DNA from 2 places in the Ensifer sp. Root142 genome. Region 2 is predicted to be linked to the other one. Evidence: riboswitches for the same ligand, from Rfam matches in the RefSeq annotation. Region 2 holds a riboswitch; the other holds the start of a gene.
What was found. Region 2 has a riboswitch for cobalamin ahead of ASD52_RS02455 (DUF1636 domain-containing protein). Riboswitches for the same ligand answer to the same signal wherever they lie in the genome.
Positions count from the first base shown of each region.

Region 1: another riboswitch for cobalamin. It lies ahead of metE (5-methyltetrahydropteroyltriglutamate--homocysteine S-methyltransferase); the one in region 2 lies ahead of ASD52_RS02455 (DUF1636 domain-containing protein).

Region 1 covers NZ_LMFK01000001.1:634,480-642,319, reverse strand. The annotation lists gene ASD52_RS03145 (PotD/PotF family extracellular solute-binding protein) at 1-352, shown strand, start outside; partial or broken gene ASD52_RS03140 (ABC transporter permease) at 526-1,356, shown strand; gene ASD52_RS03135 (ABC transporter permease) at 1,358-2,179, shown strand; gene ASD52_RS03130 (aspartate/glutamate racemase family protein) at 2,185-2,922, shown strand; gene ASD52_RS03125 (LysR substrate-binding domain-containing protein) at 2,880-3,824, opposite strand; cobalamin riboswitch at 4,287-4,507, shown strand; gene metE (5-methyltetrahydropteroyltriglutamate--homocysteine S-methyltransferase) at 4,605-6,959, shown strand; gene ASD52_RS03110 (hypothetical protein) at 7,138-7,809, opposite strand.
Region 2 covers NZ_LMFK01000001.1:485,339-493,178, forward strand. The annotation lists gene ASD52_RS02430 (SLC13 family permease) at 1-1,076, shown strand, start outside; gene ASD52_RS02435 (NADP-dependent oxidoreductase) at 1,133-2,134, opposite strand; gene ASD52_RS02440 (oxidoreductase) at 2,193-3,008, opposite strand; gene ASD52_RS02445 (helix-turn-helix domain-containing protein) at 3,098-3,529, shown strand; gene ASD52_RS02450 (DUF1330 domain-containing protein) at 3,862-4,155, opposite strand; cobalamin riboswitch at 4,343-4,559, shown strand; gene ASD52_RS02455 (DUF1636 domain-containing protein) at 4,667-5,080, shown strand; gene ASD52_RS02460 (ABC transporter ATP-binding protein) at 5,103-5,909, shown strand; gene ASD52_RS02465 (ABC transporter substrate-binding protein) at 5,906-6,859, shown strand; gene ASD52_RS02470 (iron ABC transporter permease) at 6,935-7,840, shown strand, end outside.

The sequences.
Region 1 (7,840 bases), 150 kb from region 2:
CCTCGGCCTTGCCGCTCATCTCCAGGGCGCCCAGCTCGACGCGGCCTATGAATACATCAACTGGTACCTGTCGGGCTGGGTCGGCGCCTATCTCAACCGTCAGGGCTACTATTCGGCCGCCATGGACACGGCCAAGGGCTTCATGTCCGAGGACGAGTGGGGTTACTGGGTCGAGGGCAAGCCGGCAAAGGGCGATATCCTCTCGCCGGAGGGCAAGGTCATGGAGAAGGCCGGTGCCGTGCGCGATGGCGGCTCCTTCGAAGACCGCATGGGCAAGGTCGCCTGCTGGAACTCGGTCATGGATGAGGATCGCTACATGATCAAGCGCTGGAACGAGTTCATCGCGGCTTGAGGCAGACGAAACGCCCTCGCTGCGGCGCGCCCTCGAATGGGGCCGCCCGCAGCGAGCGGAACCTGACGAGCAACGCGAGAGGATGAACAATGGCGGTAGTGGCAATTTCGCAGCCATCGGAGGCCTTGGCCGGTAGACCCAGCAGTGTCCGTGCTTGGCTGCAAAGGCTGGGCGCCTATCTGCAGGCGCTGCCGCTCATCCTCATTCTCGGGTTCTTCTTCGTGCTGCCGATCCTGACGGTTCTTGTCGTCAGCTTCTGGGACTACGACTTTGCCGGGCTTTATCCGGACTTCCTGACCATGAACTATGTCGACACGCTCGGTTCGTGGGTGACGTGGAAGACCTATCTCAACACGTTGAAATTCACCGCCCTCGTCTGGTGCCTCACACTCTTGATCGGCTTCTGGGTCGCCTATTTCCTCGCATTCCACGTGCGCACGACGACCATGCAGATGGTGCTCTTCCTCATCTGCACCGTGCCGTTTCTAACCTCCAACATCATCCGCATGATCTCCTGGATCCCGGTGCTTGGACGCAATGGCCTCGTCAATTCGACGCTGATCGACCTCGGCATCATTACGCAACCGATCGAGTGGCTGCTCTATTCCGATTTTGCTGTCGTGCTTGCCATGGTTCACCTCAATACGCTCTTCATGGTGACGCCGATCTTCAACACGCTGATGCGCATTGACCGTTCGCTGATCGAAGCGGCGCGCGACTGCGGCGCCAGCGGCCGGCAAGTGCTCTGGAACGTCATCCTGCCACTCGCCAAGCCCGGCATCGCCATCGGCTCGATCTTCGTCGTCACCCTCGTCATGGCCGACTTCTCGACGGTTCAAGTTATGTCGGGCGGACAGAGCGCTTCGGTCGCGCTGATGATGAAGAACCAGATGTCACTGCTGCAATATCCGGCTGCGGCCGCCAATGCGGTAGTGCTGCTGATCGTCGTGCTCCTGATGGTCGCCGCGATCCTTCGGGTCGTTGATATCCGAAAGGAACTCTGAGATGAACCATGAGCGGCGCACCCTTGAATTCTACCTGCTCGCGGGCTTCTTCGCCCTGTTCGTGCTGTTTCTCTACGGGCCGTTGTCGGCGGTGCTGATCCTGTCCTTTCAGGGGCCGAATGGCGGTCTCACATTTCCGTTGAACGGACTTTCGCTGCACTGGTTCTACAATCTCTTCGAGAAACAGGCGGTCGGCGACTTCGGCGCGTCCTTCCGCCGCTCATTCACGCTGGGACTGATGGTGATGGTGGTCAACGTCGTCGTGGCGCTCCTCGCCGGCCTTGCCTTTCGCCACCGCTTCAAGGGGGCGACGGCCCTCTTCTACCTGACCGTTGCCAGCCTGGTCGTGCCCTCGATCATCATCTCGCTCGGGATCGGTGTCGTCTTCCAGCAGTTTGGCCTGAAGCCCGCCTGGTATTCCTCCGGCTTCGGCGCACATCTTACCTGGACCCTACCCTTTGGCGTCTTGATCATGTTTGCCGTCTTCAACCGCTTTTCGCCGGCCTATGAAGAGGCGGCCCGCGATCTCGGCGCCACCCCGTGGCAGACGTTTCGGCATGTGGTGCTGCCGATGATAGCGCCGAGCCTGATCGGGGTCGGCCTCTTCGGCTTCACCCTTTCCTACGACGAGTTCGCCCGTACACTGATGACCTCGGGCAGCTACAACACCCTGCCATTGGAAATCTACGGAATGACCACCAATGTGACGACGCCGGTGCTTTACGCGCTGGGCACGGTCACGACGCTCTTCTCCTTCACCACCATCCTCGTCGCGCTTGCCGTCATTCTGACGCTTCGTCGGCGGCAGGTAAAAATGAGCTAGGTTCGATGCGCATTCTGATCGTCAATCCGAACACCACCCTATCCATGACCGAGAAGGCGGCGGCCGCAGCCCGCGCCGTCGCGGGCCCGAACACGGAGATCATCGCGAGGACGTCCAAGTCCGGACCGGCTTCGATCGAAGGCCACTATGATGGCGCGATCGCGCTTCCGGGCGTGCTCACCGAAATCCGGGACGGCGAAGCGGCAGGCGCCAACGCCGCCGTCATCGCATGCTTCGACGATACTGGTCTGGAAGCAGCCCGCGCGCTTGCCCGCATCCCCGTGGTCGGGCTTTGCGAATCCGCTGTGGCGACGGCCGCCATGCTTGCTCAGCGTTTCACCGTCGTGACCACACTCGAGCGGTCGCGTGTGCTTATCGAGAACCTGGTCATACGCTATGGGATGAGTGCCCGGACGAAGGTTCGCGCTGCGGACATCCCGGTGCTGCAGCTTGAGGACAAGGCTTCGCCCGCGTTGGCGAAGCTGCGATGCGAAATCGAGCTGGCGCTCGTTGAGGACGGCGCCGAGGCGATCGTGCTTGGCTGCGCCGGGATGGCCGATCTTGCGCGCGCACTTCAAGCCGAATACGGCGTTCCGGTCATTGATGGCGTATCGGCAGCCGTCAAGCAGGCCGAGGCGTTGGTGTCGCAAGGACTGACGACCAGCAAGCGCGGCTCCTATGCTCCGCCGCTCAGCAAATCCTATTCAGGTCTTATGAGCGCGCTCGCACCGATCTCGGCTTGAGACCGTACCGAGGGAAGCTCTCCGGCCACGGCGGCCAGCTGCGCGTTCGATGTGGCGGCTTCGGCAATGATCCACTCGCGAAACACCTGGATCTTGTTCTGCCGCCGGTGGCTTTGCGGATAGACCAGCCAATAGGCACGGCCATCCCTGACCACATGGTTGAACGGCCGGATGAGTTTTCCGCTGCGAAGCTCCTCAATCACAAAGGTGGAGACGACCATGGCAATGCCATGATCGAGCAATGTGGTGGCCACATCCATTGCCTGGACGTCGAAGATCAGCTCAGTGCCATTGCTGGCCGGCGGTTCCACGCCCGCTTCGGTCATCCAGCGCCGCCACCAGCTGGCGTTGCCGAAGCGCCTCACCGTGAGAACGTCGGCCGGATCCTTCAGCTGATGTTTTTCCAGGAACGTCGGCGTACAGACGGGCATGTATTCGATCGGGAAAAGAGGAAACACTTCATTGCCCGACCAGTCGCCGTTGCCGCTGCGCACCACGAGATCAATCGCATCGCGCTTGAAGTCGATCAGCTCCGTGGACATGTGCACGCGAATGCTGATGTTTGGATGGGCTGTCTGAAACGAGGCGAGCCTGGAACCAAGCCAACTTGAGACGACGGTTGGCAGTACCGAGATGTGCAGGTGATGCTCGGTCTTGTCGGCAATCTCGGAGAACGCCGTACCCAGTAGATCGAGCGCCTCGGTCACCTTCGGCGCAAGCTGCCGTCCGGCAGCCGTCAAGCGCACTTCCCGTGGCAGACGGACAAACAGCGGCGTGCCGGTGCGGTCCTCCAGCAGTCGGATTTGATAGCTGACAGCGGCTTGCGTCATGCCGAGCTCCTGCGCCGCGCGGGTGAAACTCAAGTGCCTGGCTGCGGCCTCGAACGCGCGCACCGCACTCATGGGGGGAATCTTGCTCATGAAGTGAGATAAGCATTCTTTATGGCAGCATGCGAGAAATCGCTTTGCGCGAAACCACCAAAATCCTCAATTTTCTCGCGAACACATCACCACAGAACTGAAGGGGTTAGCAATGCTTAGCGCACTGCGATCGATCATCCTCCACGTCTGGACTTCGGCCAAGAGAGCTGCCGACGCCACGACGACCATCGATACATTCAGCGAGTTCCAACTGAGGGACATCGGCCTGACGCGAGACAATGACAGCATCCGGGCGCGCGCGGGCGATGTTGCTGATCCGTGGCAGCACGTAGCGGGCTCTGATCCGGGCGGTGCCCTTTCGCCGCAGACGCCAAATGATGAAGTCGCGTCGCCGCCCTTGCGACAAACTTTCGACCTCGGCCGAATGGAGAAAATAAAGACATAAACATTTCTTTATACGATTGACGCCGTCGACTTTGCGGGGCATTGTCGAACAATCGTGGTTCTGCGGCTCGTCTGACGACAGGCCGGAGCTAAGAGGGAATTCGGTGCGGCGCCGCAAGGCGCTCATGCCGGAGCTGCCCCCGCAACTGTAAGCGGCGAGCGGTCGTCCAATGATGTCACTGAGGGAGACGCCTCGGGAAGACGGGACGGTTCGTGTTGACCCGCAAGCCAGGAGACCTGCCGCGATAGATAACGTCCACGGGCGGGGTGTCCGATGTGTCGCCTTGACGAGCGAGCCAGTCTCGGTCGTGGATGCGTCGCATTCAAAGCCTTGCCCACAACCTTCGGGGTAAGGAAATGACCATCAAGACAGCCAATCTCGGCTTTCCACGTATCGGCAGCCACCGTGAACTGAAGTTCGCGCTGGAGCGCTATTGGGCCGGCAAGATCGAGAGACAGGACCTGCTCGACGTCGCCGCCAGGCTGCGGGCCGAAAACTGGGCCGCGCAAAAGGCGCGTGGGATCCAGATCATTCCATCGAACGACTTCTCGCTTTACGACCAGGTTCTCGACACATCAGTGCTGGTTGGTGCGGTGCCACCGGCCTATGGCTGGAAGGGCGGCCCGGTCGACCTCGACGCCTATTTCGCCATGGCGCGCGGTTCGACGACTGCCGCCTGCGCGTCCGGTTGCACGCATGGCGGGCCCGACGGGGGCAACCAGGCGCTGGAGATGACCAAGTGGTTCGACACGAACTACCACTACATGGTTCCGGAATTCGCGGAGGATCAGCGCTTCGAGCTGACGCGCAATGCGCCGCTTGACGCCTTCCTCGAAGCCAAGGCGCTCGGGCATGTCACCCGCCCTGTCGTCCTCGGCCCCGTCACCTTCCTGAAACTGGGCAAGGCGCTTGCCGGCGGATTCGACACCATCAATCTGATCGAGCGGCTGCTGCCTGTTTATACGAAGCTTCTCACCGAGCTTGGGGAAGCCGGCGTCGAATGGGTGCAGATCGACGAGCCATGCCTGGTGCTCGATCTCACTGAGCGGGAACGCCAGGCGCTGGCGCTGACCTACCAGACGTTCGCCTCGGAACTTCCGCAGTTGAAAATCATGCTCGCGACCTATTTCGGCGCGGTCAGTGACAACATGCCGACAGCCCTTTCGCTGCCGGTTGCCGGGCTGCATGTCGACCTCGTGCGGGCGCCCCAACAGCTCGACTTGCTACTTCAGACGGTACCGGCACAGCTTGTGCTGTCGCTCGGCGTCGTCGATGGCCGCAATGTGTGGCGTACCGATCTTGCCGGCCTCTTCCGCCGGCTGCAGCCGTTGATCGAGGCGCATGGCCGCGATCGCATCGAGCTTGCACCGTCGTGCTCGCTGCTGCACGTGCCAATCGACCTCGATCTCGAACGAGCGCTCGATCCGGAGCTCGGCTCCTGGCTTGCCTTCGCCCTGCAGAAGCTGGACGAACTCAGCCTGCTTGCCCGCGCATTCGAGCCGGGCCTGGCCAATCCCGAGCAGGTCTTTGCAAAATCGATTGCTGCGGTCGAGGCACGGCTGACCTCGCTCAAGGTCCACGATCCACTCGTTGCCGGACGCTTGAAGAACCTGACGGCAGCAGACAGCCGCCGTCAATCGAGTTTTGCAACGCGCCGGCGCCGGCACGAAGACAGGCTGGCACTGCCGCTCTTCCCGACGACGACGATCGGCTCCTTCCCGCAGACGTCAGAGGTGCGCCAGGCACGATCGCTGCATGCCAAGGGCGAGCTCAGCTATGTCGACTACCTCGCCTACCTGCGCCAGGAGACGGAGAAGGCCGTGCGCTGGCAGGAGGAAATCGGCATCGAGGTGCTGGTGCACGGCGAATTCGAGCGCAACGACATGGTGCAGTATTTCGGCGAGCAGCTCTCCGGCTATGGGTTCACTCAGAGCGGTTGGGTGCAGAGCTACGGCTCGCGCTACGTACGCCCGCCGATCATCTTCGGCGATGTCTCGCGCCCGAACCCGATGACGGTCGATTGGGCAACCTATGCGCAGTCGCTGACGGACAAGCCGATGAAGGGCATGCTCACCGGCCCGGTGACGATGCTGCAATGGTCGTTCGTGCGCGACGACCTGCCCCGGTCGATCGTATGCCGGCAGATCGCACTGGCGCTGCGCGACGAAGTCACCGACCTGGAAACGGCCGGTATCGCCGTGATCCAGATCGACGAACCGGCGCTGCGCGAGGGACTGCCACTGAGACAGGCCGATCGAAAGGCCTATCTCGACTGGGCGGTCGGGTGCTTCCGCATCAGCGCCTCCGGCGTCGGTGACGAAACCCAGATCCACACCCACATGTGCTACTCGGAGTTCAACGACATCATGGCGGCGATTGCGGCAATGGATGCCGATGTCATCTCCATCGAAACCTCGCGCTCGAAGATGGAGTTGCTCGGCGCCTTTATCGATCAGGCCTATCCGAACGAGATCGGCCCCGGCGTCTACGACATCCACTCGCCGCGGGTACCCACTGTCAACGAGATGGTGCATCTGATCGAACAGGCGACCGACGGTCTGACGCCGGCGCAGATCTGGGTCAATCCGGATTGTGGTCTGAAAACAAGGCGGTGGGAGGAAGTTCGCCCGGCACTCGTCAACATGGTGCAGGCGGCGCAAGCGCTGCGGCGATCCTTTGCTGCCGCCCGGCGAGAAGCCGCAAACGCATGATGGGCGACAGCACTATCGAGACGGCGCCGGGGGAACCCCCGGCGCCTGCCACCTGGGTGCAGCCTTGGACAAACGGGCAATGAAATTTGATCGAAGGCTACCTCAGAGGCATTATGAACCCGCCATCGAGCCATGCCGATATCTCAAGCAAATTACACCTCGACGGCGTCGCCTCTATTTACTCGCCCGGTCCATCCACAAACTTGCACGTTGCTTCCGTTATCCCTGCGTCGAGGCACTTCCACTTCTGTTCAACAAGATTCATTATCCTTGTCAGGAAGCGGGAAAAATCCTTGTTGTTAGAACTTCGCGTGCTGACTCCAAACACGTGAGCTTGCGCATCGGCAACACAAGTCGCTAGCTCCAATTCTCTTACATCATCGTTCGCTATAACGAGCCCTCTATCGAATAGTCCGTCCTCTGAGAAATTGATATAGGATGCGCAGTCGCCAGAACCGGCATTCGCAGAACCATCCAAAATACTCTTGACATCCCCATCGAAATGGAACGAGGCCAATTTTTTATAGTCTATTTTCCCGCTGACAATAATTTTATTTTCAAAAATTATACTAATTGAACTCTTCCCAAGTTTCGTTTCTGGTCTCGTATCAACTCTCGCCGCAACGGCTAGCAATTTTATGACAGAGAATGCCACGTCTCTTTGATTTAATGATCCGCCACTTAGACCAATTCCAATATACTCTGGAAAGGGTACAAAATGTAAGACTTCACCACGCATTGGGCCAAAAAAGTCATTATTTTGAGAGGCGTAAGCGGGAGCAGGAATGCTGCACACAACAGCCAGCCCGGCCAAAAAGAAATATTGCCTGACGATGCTTCTTTCAGTCACAGAACAAACCCTACAAGCTGGGGCCAGCCTT
Region 2 (7,840 bases):
CGCTGAGCCAACTCGTCAAGATTGCCGACGGCGGTGCCGTCGTCACCGCGATGTTCCGGCGCGGCCTGCATGTGGCGCCATTGCCTGACGTCAAGCTCGAGGCCGACGATATCCTGCTGCTCGAAGGCGGGCCGGATGCGCTCGATCGTATCGTCTCGCAGGCCAAGCTGAAGATCTCCGGCGACCGTTCGCCGTCATCCAGCGAAAAGACCGGCGCGGAGATCGAGGCGGTCGAGGCTGTGATCGGCGGCGGCTCGCCGCTCGAAGGCATGACCGCGCAGCGCCTGGCGCTGTTCAGCAACCACAACATCAACCTGCTTGCCGTCAGCCGGCAGGGCGAGCGGCTGAAGCAGCGGCTCGGCAACATTCGCTTAAGGGCCGGCGATATCGTCGTGCTGCAGGGCGCGCGCCGTGAACTGCCGTCGTTCCTGCAGGACTTCGGCTGCCTGCCGCTGGCGCAGCGCGAGATCCTGCTTGGCACCATCCGCAAGGCGACGCTGCCGCTCCTCGTTCTTGCCGCCGCCATGGGCTCGACGGCCGTCGGCCTCGTGCCGATCCCGATCGCCTTCTTCGCCGCGGCCCTTGCCATGGTGATCTTCCGCATCATTCCGCTGCGCGACGTCTACCGGTCGGTCGACGGGCCGATTTTGGTGATGCTGGCAGCGCTGATCCCGGTCAGCGATTCGCTGCGCACGACAGGGGGCACCGACGTGATCGCCAGCTGGCTCGGCACGATTGCCGCGGGCCTGCCGCCGGCCGGGGCGCTGACGCTGATCCTGCTCGCCGCCATGGCAGTGACGCCGTTCCTCAACAATGCCGCGACCGTCCTGGTCATGGCGCCGATCGCCGCCAGTTTCGCGACCACGCTTGGCTACCGCCCCGAAGCCTTCCTGATGGCGGTTGCCATTGGCGCAGGCTGCGATTTCCTGACCCCGATCGGCCACCAGTGCAACACGCTGGTCATGGGCCCGGGCGGCTACAAGTTCAGCGACTATCCGCGCCTCGGCCTGCCGCTTTCGGTGGTGATTGTCATCGTCAGTGTGCCGGCGCTGATCGCCGTCTGGCCGCTGCGCTAATCGCCTTCCTAAAGGTAGTTGCTTCCTCTAACGGCAATCGGACCGGACCCCAGACGTCACTTCACAGCGACGACGACTTTCCCCTTGGCACGCCCCGTTTCGACATAGTCCAGCGCCTCGTTGGTCCTCTCGAACGGGAAGACCCGATCCACTACCGGTCGTATGGCACCTGTGTCGATCAGGGAGGTGATCTGACCAAGCTGCCCACCGTTGGCCGTCATGAAGTGGAAGGAGTAGCTGATCCTTCGGCGCTTCGATTTTCTCCTGATGCCGAAACTCAGCAGGCGCATGACCTGTTGAAGCAGCCAGCCAGAACCGTTCTGCCGCGCGAAGTCCGGATCGGGCGGACCGGAAATCGAAATCAGCTTCCCGCCCGGCTTCAGAACAGCAAGGGATTTCTCCAGCGTTTCCCTCCCTAGGCTGTTCAGCACGACGTCATAGCCCTGCAGCACTTTCTCGAAGTCATCCTTCTTGTAGTCGACGACGACGTCTGCGCCGAGACTTTTCACAAGAGCGATATTTGGTGTGCTCGTGGTCGTCGCCACATATGCCCCAAGATGCTTGGCAAGCTGGATCGCGATCGCGCCCACACCACCGGAGCCGGCATGGATCAGGACCTTCTGTCCCTTTTGCAAGTTGGCCCGCTCGACAAGCACCTGCCATGCTGTCAGGGCAACAAGCGGAATGGATGCGGCCTCGTTCATACTCAGATTGTTCGGCTTCATCGCTACATCGGCCTCGTCCATGGCGATGTACTCTGCAAATGTCCCGATGCGATCCTGGGCCGGGCGTGCATAGACCTCGTCACCAGGCTTAAATCGCCGGACATTGGCCCCGACCCTGACCACCACGCCCGCTACATCGTTGCCCAGCACCAGTGGAAGGCGGTAGGGAAGGATGACCTTGAACTCTCCGTCCCTGATCTTATTGTCCAAGGGGTTCACGCCGGCGGCATGAATCTCAACCATGACATCGTTCTCACGCAACTCCGGCTGTGGGCCTTCGCCGAGCCGGAGAGCGCCGCCTTTCAGATAGCGATCGATCAGGAATGATTTCATCAGACTAACTTTCGTTTCTATGGTGAGCCGGCAGCGCCAGCAGTGCGGCGGCGACAGCTCAATCGGGAAGTCTGCTGAACTTCCGAAGGTTCTTGTCGACGATGGACTCGGGCAGGAAGCGACGCATGAAACGGACTTGTCCTGCAGCTTTTCCGGCGGTGTAGCGTCGTTTGGGCGATGCCGCATTGGCGGCCCTTACGACGGCTTCGGCGACCACCTCGGGTGCATCGCCCTTCGCGACGATGTCGCGCATCAGCCTCTCCGCGTCGGCGCGAACCGTGTCGTAAACGGCAAGCGGGCGGTCCGGTCGCGTGATGTTCTCTTCGAAGGATGTGCGGGTTACGCCGGGCTCGACAAGCACGATGCGGATGCCTTGCGTTCGCACTTCGTGGTCAAGAGACTCCGAATAGCCTTCGATGGCATGTTTGGTCGATGCGTAGAGCGCATTGTAGGGGGCGGGGATCAGCCCGAGTATGGAGCTGAGGTTGACGATCCGTCCTCGATGCTGCCGTCTCATCGTGGGCAGCACCGCATTTGTCATGCGTATGATGCCGAACACGTTTACGTCGAAGACGGCTTTCGCCTGTTTCGTCGTGGATTCCTCAGCGCCGCCGAGCAGTCCGATCCCGGCATTGTTGACAAGAAGATCAATCCGTCCTGCGCGACTTAGAACCTCGTCGACGGTTGTCTGCACCGATGCGTCATCGGTTACATCGCAGATCAGCATCGTGATCCCGTCCGGGGTATCGGGCATCGGCTTTCGGCTGGTACCGAAGACACGGTAGCCATCGTGCCGCAGCGCTCGTGCTGTCACCAACCCAATGCCTGAGGAAGCGCCCGTGACCAGGGCAATGCCGCGTTCTGTCTTGCTCATCGGCTTGTGCTTTCATTTTATCATGGAATATCGCTGAACATTCAGTTACTATTAAATTAGTAGTTAGTCACTATCAAAAAGATACTAACATGAAAAATCTGTCGAGCCAGCCATGCCTGATCGCCAGGAGCCTTGCGCTTGTGGGGGATGCCTGGAGCATGCTGATCATGCGAGATGCCCATGCGGGCCTGACCCGCTTCGATGATTTCCGCAAAAGTCTTGGTATCGCGCCGACGATGCTGACGGGGCGGCTTTCAGCGCTGACGGAGGAGGGGCTGCTGGAGAAACGCCGCTATTCCGATCGTCCGCCACGAGACGAATATGTCCTGACCGAAGCTGGCCAAGACTTCCTGCCGGTTCTGTTTGCCATCGGCGCGTGGGGACGCAAGCATCGCGGCGGGGGCGAGGTAACCCGGTTCTTCGACGCCGAGACCGGAACGGAGATCGATCCCGTCACCATCGACCGGGCGACCGGCGCTCCAGTCGGGACACGTCCCATTCGTATCGCCGCACCGGAATGAGGCACCCCAGGCAGATGAAGTATCGCCTGACAACGCCTCTTGAAATCGCTTCCAGCACAGAGTTGCCGGTCCGTTGGTCGAGCAATGTCTTATGACCGTCGCCGGCAAACGCTGATGCCAGATTAATAGGTCCGGTTGACAGTCGCGATCGATCGTCCTGATGGCGTGAGAAGTGCTCTGCCAATGTGCGTCGCAGGCATCATTCGTTAGCTTGTGTTGTATTATGATATTACATAACAGATGAATATGAAAATATGCCGCATGTTGATATGCCAATGCCGCACCTTTGCGGTAAACGTCGGAAGCTGCTGGAACAATGACGGCCCGACTGCTTAGGTGGCAACGCCTTCCAGCGTCATGATCCGCGTCTTGGCGCAGCGCTCTCGGATCGCCTTGAGGCGTTGATACGCCGGCGAGTTGTACCACTCGAGCAAGGAGTGCATGTCCGGGAACTCGACAATGACGAGCCGGTGCGGCTCCCAGTCTCCCTCGAGCACCCGGGTAGCGCCACCGCGCCCCAAATATCGGCCACCATAGCGCGCCTCCGTTGCCGGCACTTCCCGTATGTATTCTTCAAAGGCCGCGGCATCGGTGACCTCGACATCCGCAATCAGATAGGCGGCCATGGCAGATCTCCTTTTCCACACAGGCGCCATCGAAGGATACGCCCGTTGGTCGGTGCGGGCGAGTTGGTCAACATATTTTTGTGTTGAATAATGTTATGTTATCACATAACAAATGCGCATGAAAAAATGCGACATGTTGATAGGCCAAGGCCGTGCTGTCGCGGCGGTTGTCACCTCCGCCGAAGTGTGCGACGAAGGCTTTGATGGTGCTGCAACCGCGACAATGCGGAAGCGGCTGAAAAGGGAACACGGAGCGGACGACCCAAATGGGGCCGAAACCGTGGCTGCCCCCGCAACTGTGAGCGGAAAGCGCATTCACACCATGTCACTGGCGATCAGCCGGGAAGACGTGGATGCGCCGCGACCCGCGAGCCAGGAGACCTGCCATCGAACCGATCAACCACAACGGACGGGGTGTTCCGATGGAAAAGAACTGGTTTTTGCGCGACGGTCATCCGTCATCATGCCGCGTTGCCACATTCTCTCCGGACCAATCCGGAGGAGAAGAGACATGGCCAATCCGGTTTCCCGACAGCACACGATAACGGTCTGCACCGATTGCCGTTTCACCGGCGGCCCATGCCGTCCGGGAGCGGATCTGATCCAGCGGCTGAACCGCAGTATTGCCGCGCTCGGCGAGCCGCTCGACCGGGATTTCTCCATTACTGGGACGGTCTGCATGGCCGCGTGTACCAGGCCTTGCACCATCGCTTTCCAGGCAACCGGCAAGGCGACCTACCTCTTTGGCGATATCTCGCCCGAGGAGGATATCGATGATCTCGTCTCGTTCGCGACCACCTATGCCGGAAGGGGCGATGGCATGACGCGGGCGGCCGAGAGGCCGCGCGGGCTCAACGGCAAGACGCTGGCGCGCATCCCGGCAGCGATGCTGGTCTCCGAAGACATCGGCTGGCATTTCCAATGATGGCGCGGGGAGGGACGAGCCGATGAGCTGCACCGCGACAGGGGCCGGGCTTCGGGTCCACGCCCTGGATTGGGGACCGCGCCCGGACCTGCGGCTGGTCCGCGAGATCGACTTTGCCATTGCGCCCGGCAGCCGGCTTGCCATTCTCGGGCCGAACGGTGCCGGCAAGACCTCGCTGCTGCGCTGCCTCTATCGCTCGGCCCAGCCGATAGCGGGCGCAATCGAGGTCGATGGCGTCGACATCTGGGCGATGACGGCGCGCGAGGCGGCAAAGATCATTGCCGTCGTGCTGCAGGAAATGCCGAGCGACTTTCCCTTCAGCGTGCGCGACGTGGTGATGATGGGCCGCATCCCCCGGCGTGAGGGCATGAGCGGCTGGACCGCGAGGGACCGCGAGACGGTTGCGCACGCGCTCGAGCATCTCGATCTCACCCACCTTGCCGGGCGGCAATTCGCGACGCTTTCGGGCGGCGAGAAGCAGCGGGTGCTGATCGCCCGGGCGCTTGCCCAGCAGCCGCGCATCATCATTCTCGACGAGCCGACAAACCATCTCGATATCCGCCACCAGCTCGAAATTCTCGAGTTGTTGCAGACGCTGCAGCTGACGATCGTCACCACGCTGCACGACATCAACCTGGCAGCCGAGTTCGCGACCGATGTGGCGATCCTGACGGAGGGACGCATGACGGCCTTCGGCCCGCCCGAAGACGTGCTCAACCCACAAGCGCTTTCCGCCGCCTTCGGCGTCACCGCCACTGCCCACAACAATGCCGTTTCGAGCGGCGCACGCTTTTCCTTTTCACTTGCTCGACAGGAACTGATTTCATGAAGACCTTCATTGCCCATTCCGCCTTTGCCCTGCTGGTTCTGGCGGCAACGCCGGCGCTCGCCTATCCCGTGACCGTCAAGAGCTGCAACCGCGAGGTGACCTTCGATTCAGCACCGAAGCGCGCCGTTTCCAACGACGTCAACCTCACTGAAATGATGCTGGCTCTGAAATTGCAGGACCGCATGGTCGGCTATACCGGCGTATCCGGCTGGAAGACGCTGGACGAAAAGCTGCGCGAAGGCGTCAAGGCGCTGCCGGAGCTTTCGGAAAAATATCCGACCAAGGAAGTGCTGCTCAATGCCGACGCCGACTTCTACTTCGCCGGCTGGAACTACGGCATGAAGGTCGGGGGCGAGGTGACGCCGGAAACGCTCGAACCCTTCAAGATCAACGTCTATGAGCTGACCGAATCCTGCATTCACGTCATGGCCAAGGGCAAGCCTGTCATGGACGACATGTTCGTCGATATCCTCAATCTCGGCCGCATCTTCGGCGTCGAGGATCGGGCGCAGGCGCTGGTCGACGGTTATCGCCGCGATCTCGACAAGATCACTGCAGACACCGGCGGCATCGAACGCCCGACCCGCGTCTTCGTCTATGATTCCGGCGAGGAGAAGCCGTTCACGTCAGGCCGGTTCGGTATCCCGACGGCAATGATCGAGGCGGCGGGCGGCGTCAACGTCATGGACGACATCGAGAAGAGCTGGACCGAGATTTCCTGGGAGCCGGTGATCGACAAGAACCCTGAGGTGGTGGTGATCGTCAACTATGGCGAGGTCACCGCCGAGCAGAAGATCGCCTTCATGAAGAGCAACCCCGCCTTCAAGAACATCGATGCCGTCAGGAATGACCGCTTCGTCGTGCTCGATTATGTCGAGGCGACACCGGGTCCACGCAACATCGATGCCATTGCGCGCCTTGCCAGGGCCTTTCACGGGCAGGCGATGTAACCGAGGCGGCCTGCGGGAGCATGCCGTTTCGCATGTTCCCGCCTTTCCATTCCAATAATTGACCAGGGACGGACTGTGAAAACCACGACCGCCATTCTCGCGGCGCTGCTGTTGCTGTGCCTGACGATCACTGCCGCCGTCTCATGGGGTTCAGCGCCCATCCCGGTCTCGACCGTCTGGTCGATCATCGCCTCGAAGCTGTCGCCCGGCAGCGTCGACGTCGTCTGGTCGGCGGGGCGCGAAAGCATTGTCTGGGACGTGCGCCTGCCGCGTGTCGTGCTTGCCGGGCTGGTTGGAGCCGGGCTGGCCTTGACCGGCGCCGTGCTGCAGGCGGTTACCCGCAATCCGCTTGCCGATCCGCATCTGCTCGGTGTGTCCTCCGGCGGCGCGCTCGGCGCGATCATCGCGCTACTGCACACCGGACTCATTCTCGGCCTTGCCACGGTGCCGCTGTTTGCCTTTGCCGGCGCGCTGGCTGCGACCGCACTTGTTGCGCTCGTGACAAGGGTGCTCGGCACCAATGCCGACCGGCTGGTGCTATCAGGCGTGGCCGTTGCCTTCACCTTGACGTCTGTCGGCAACCTGATGATTTTCCTCGGGGATCCAAGGGCGGTGCATACGGTGATTTTCTGGATGCTCGGCGGTCTCGGGCTCGCGCAATGGCCGCATCTTGTCTATCCCGCGGTGGTGCTGACAGCCTGCCTCGGCTACCTCGTGCTGAGGGCGCGCGAGATCAATGCGCTTGCCATGGGCGACGAGACGGCAACGACGCTCGGCATTCCCGTTCGCCGGTTCCGCCTCGTCCTCTTCGTCGTCACCGCACTTCTGACCGGGGTCATGGTCGCTTTTTCCGGCGCGATCGGCTTTGTCGGCCTGATGGTGCCGCATTTCGTGCGGCTGTTTGCCGGCAGCGACAATGTCCGGGTCATCCCGCTTTCGGCCTTCGTCGGGGCGCTGGTGCTGATCTGGGCGGACCTCTTT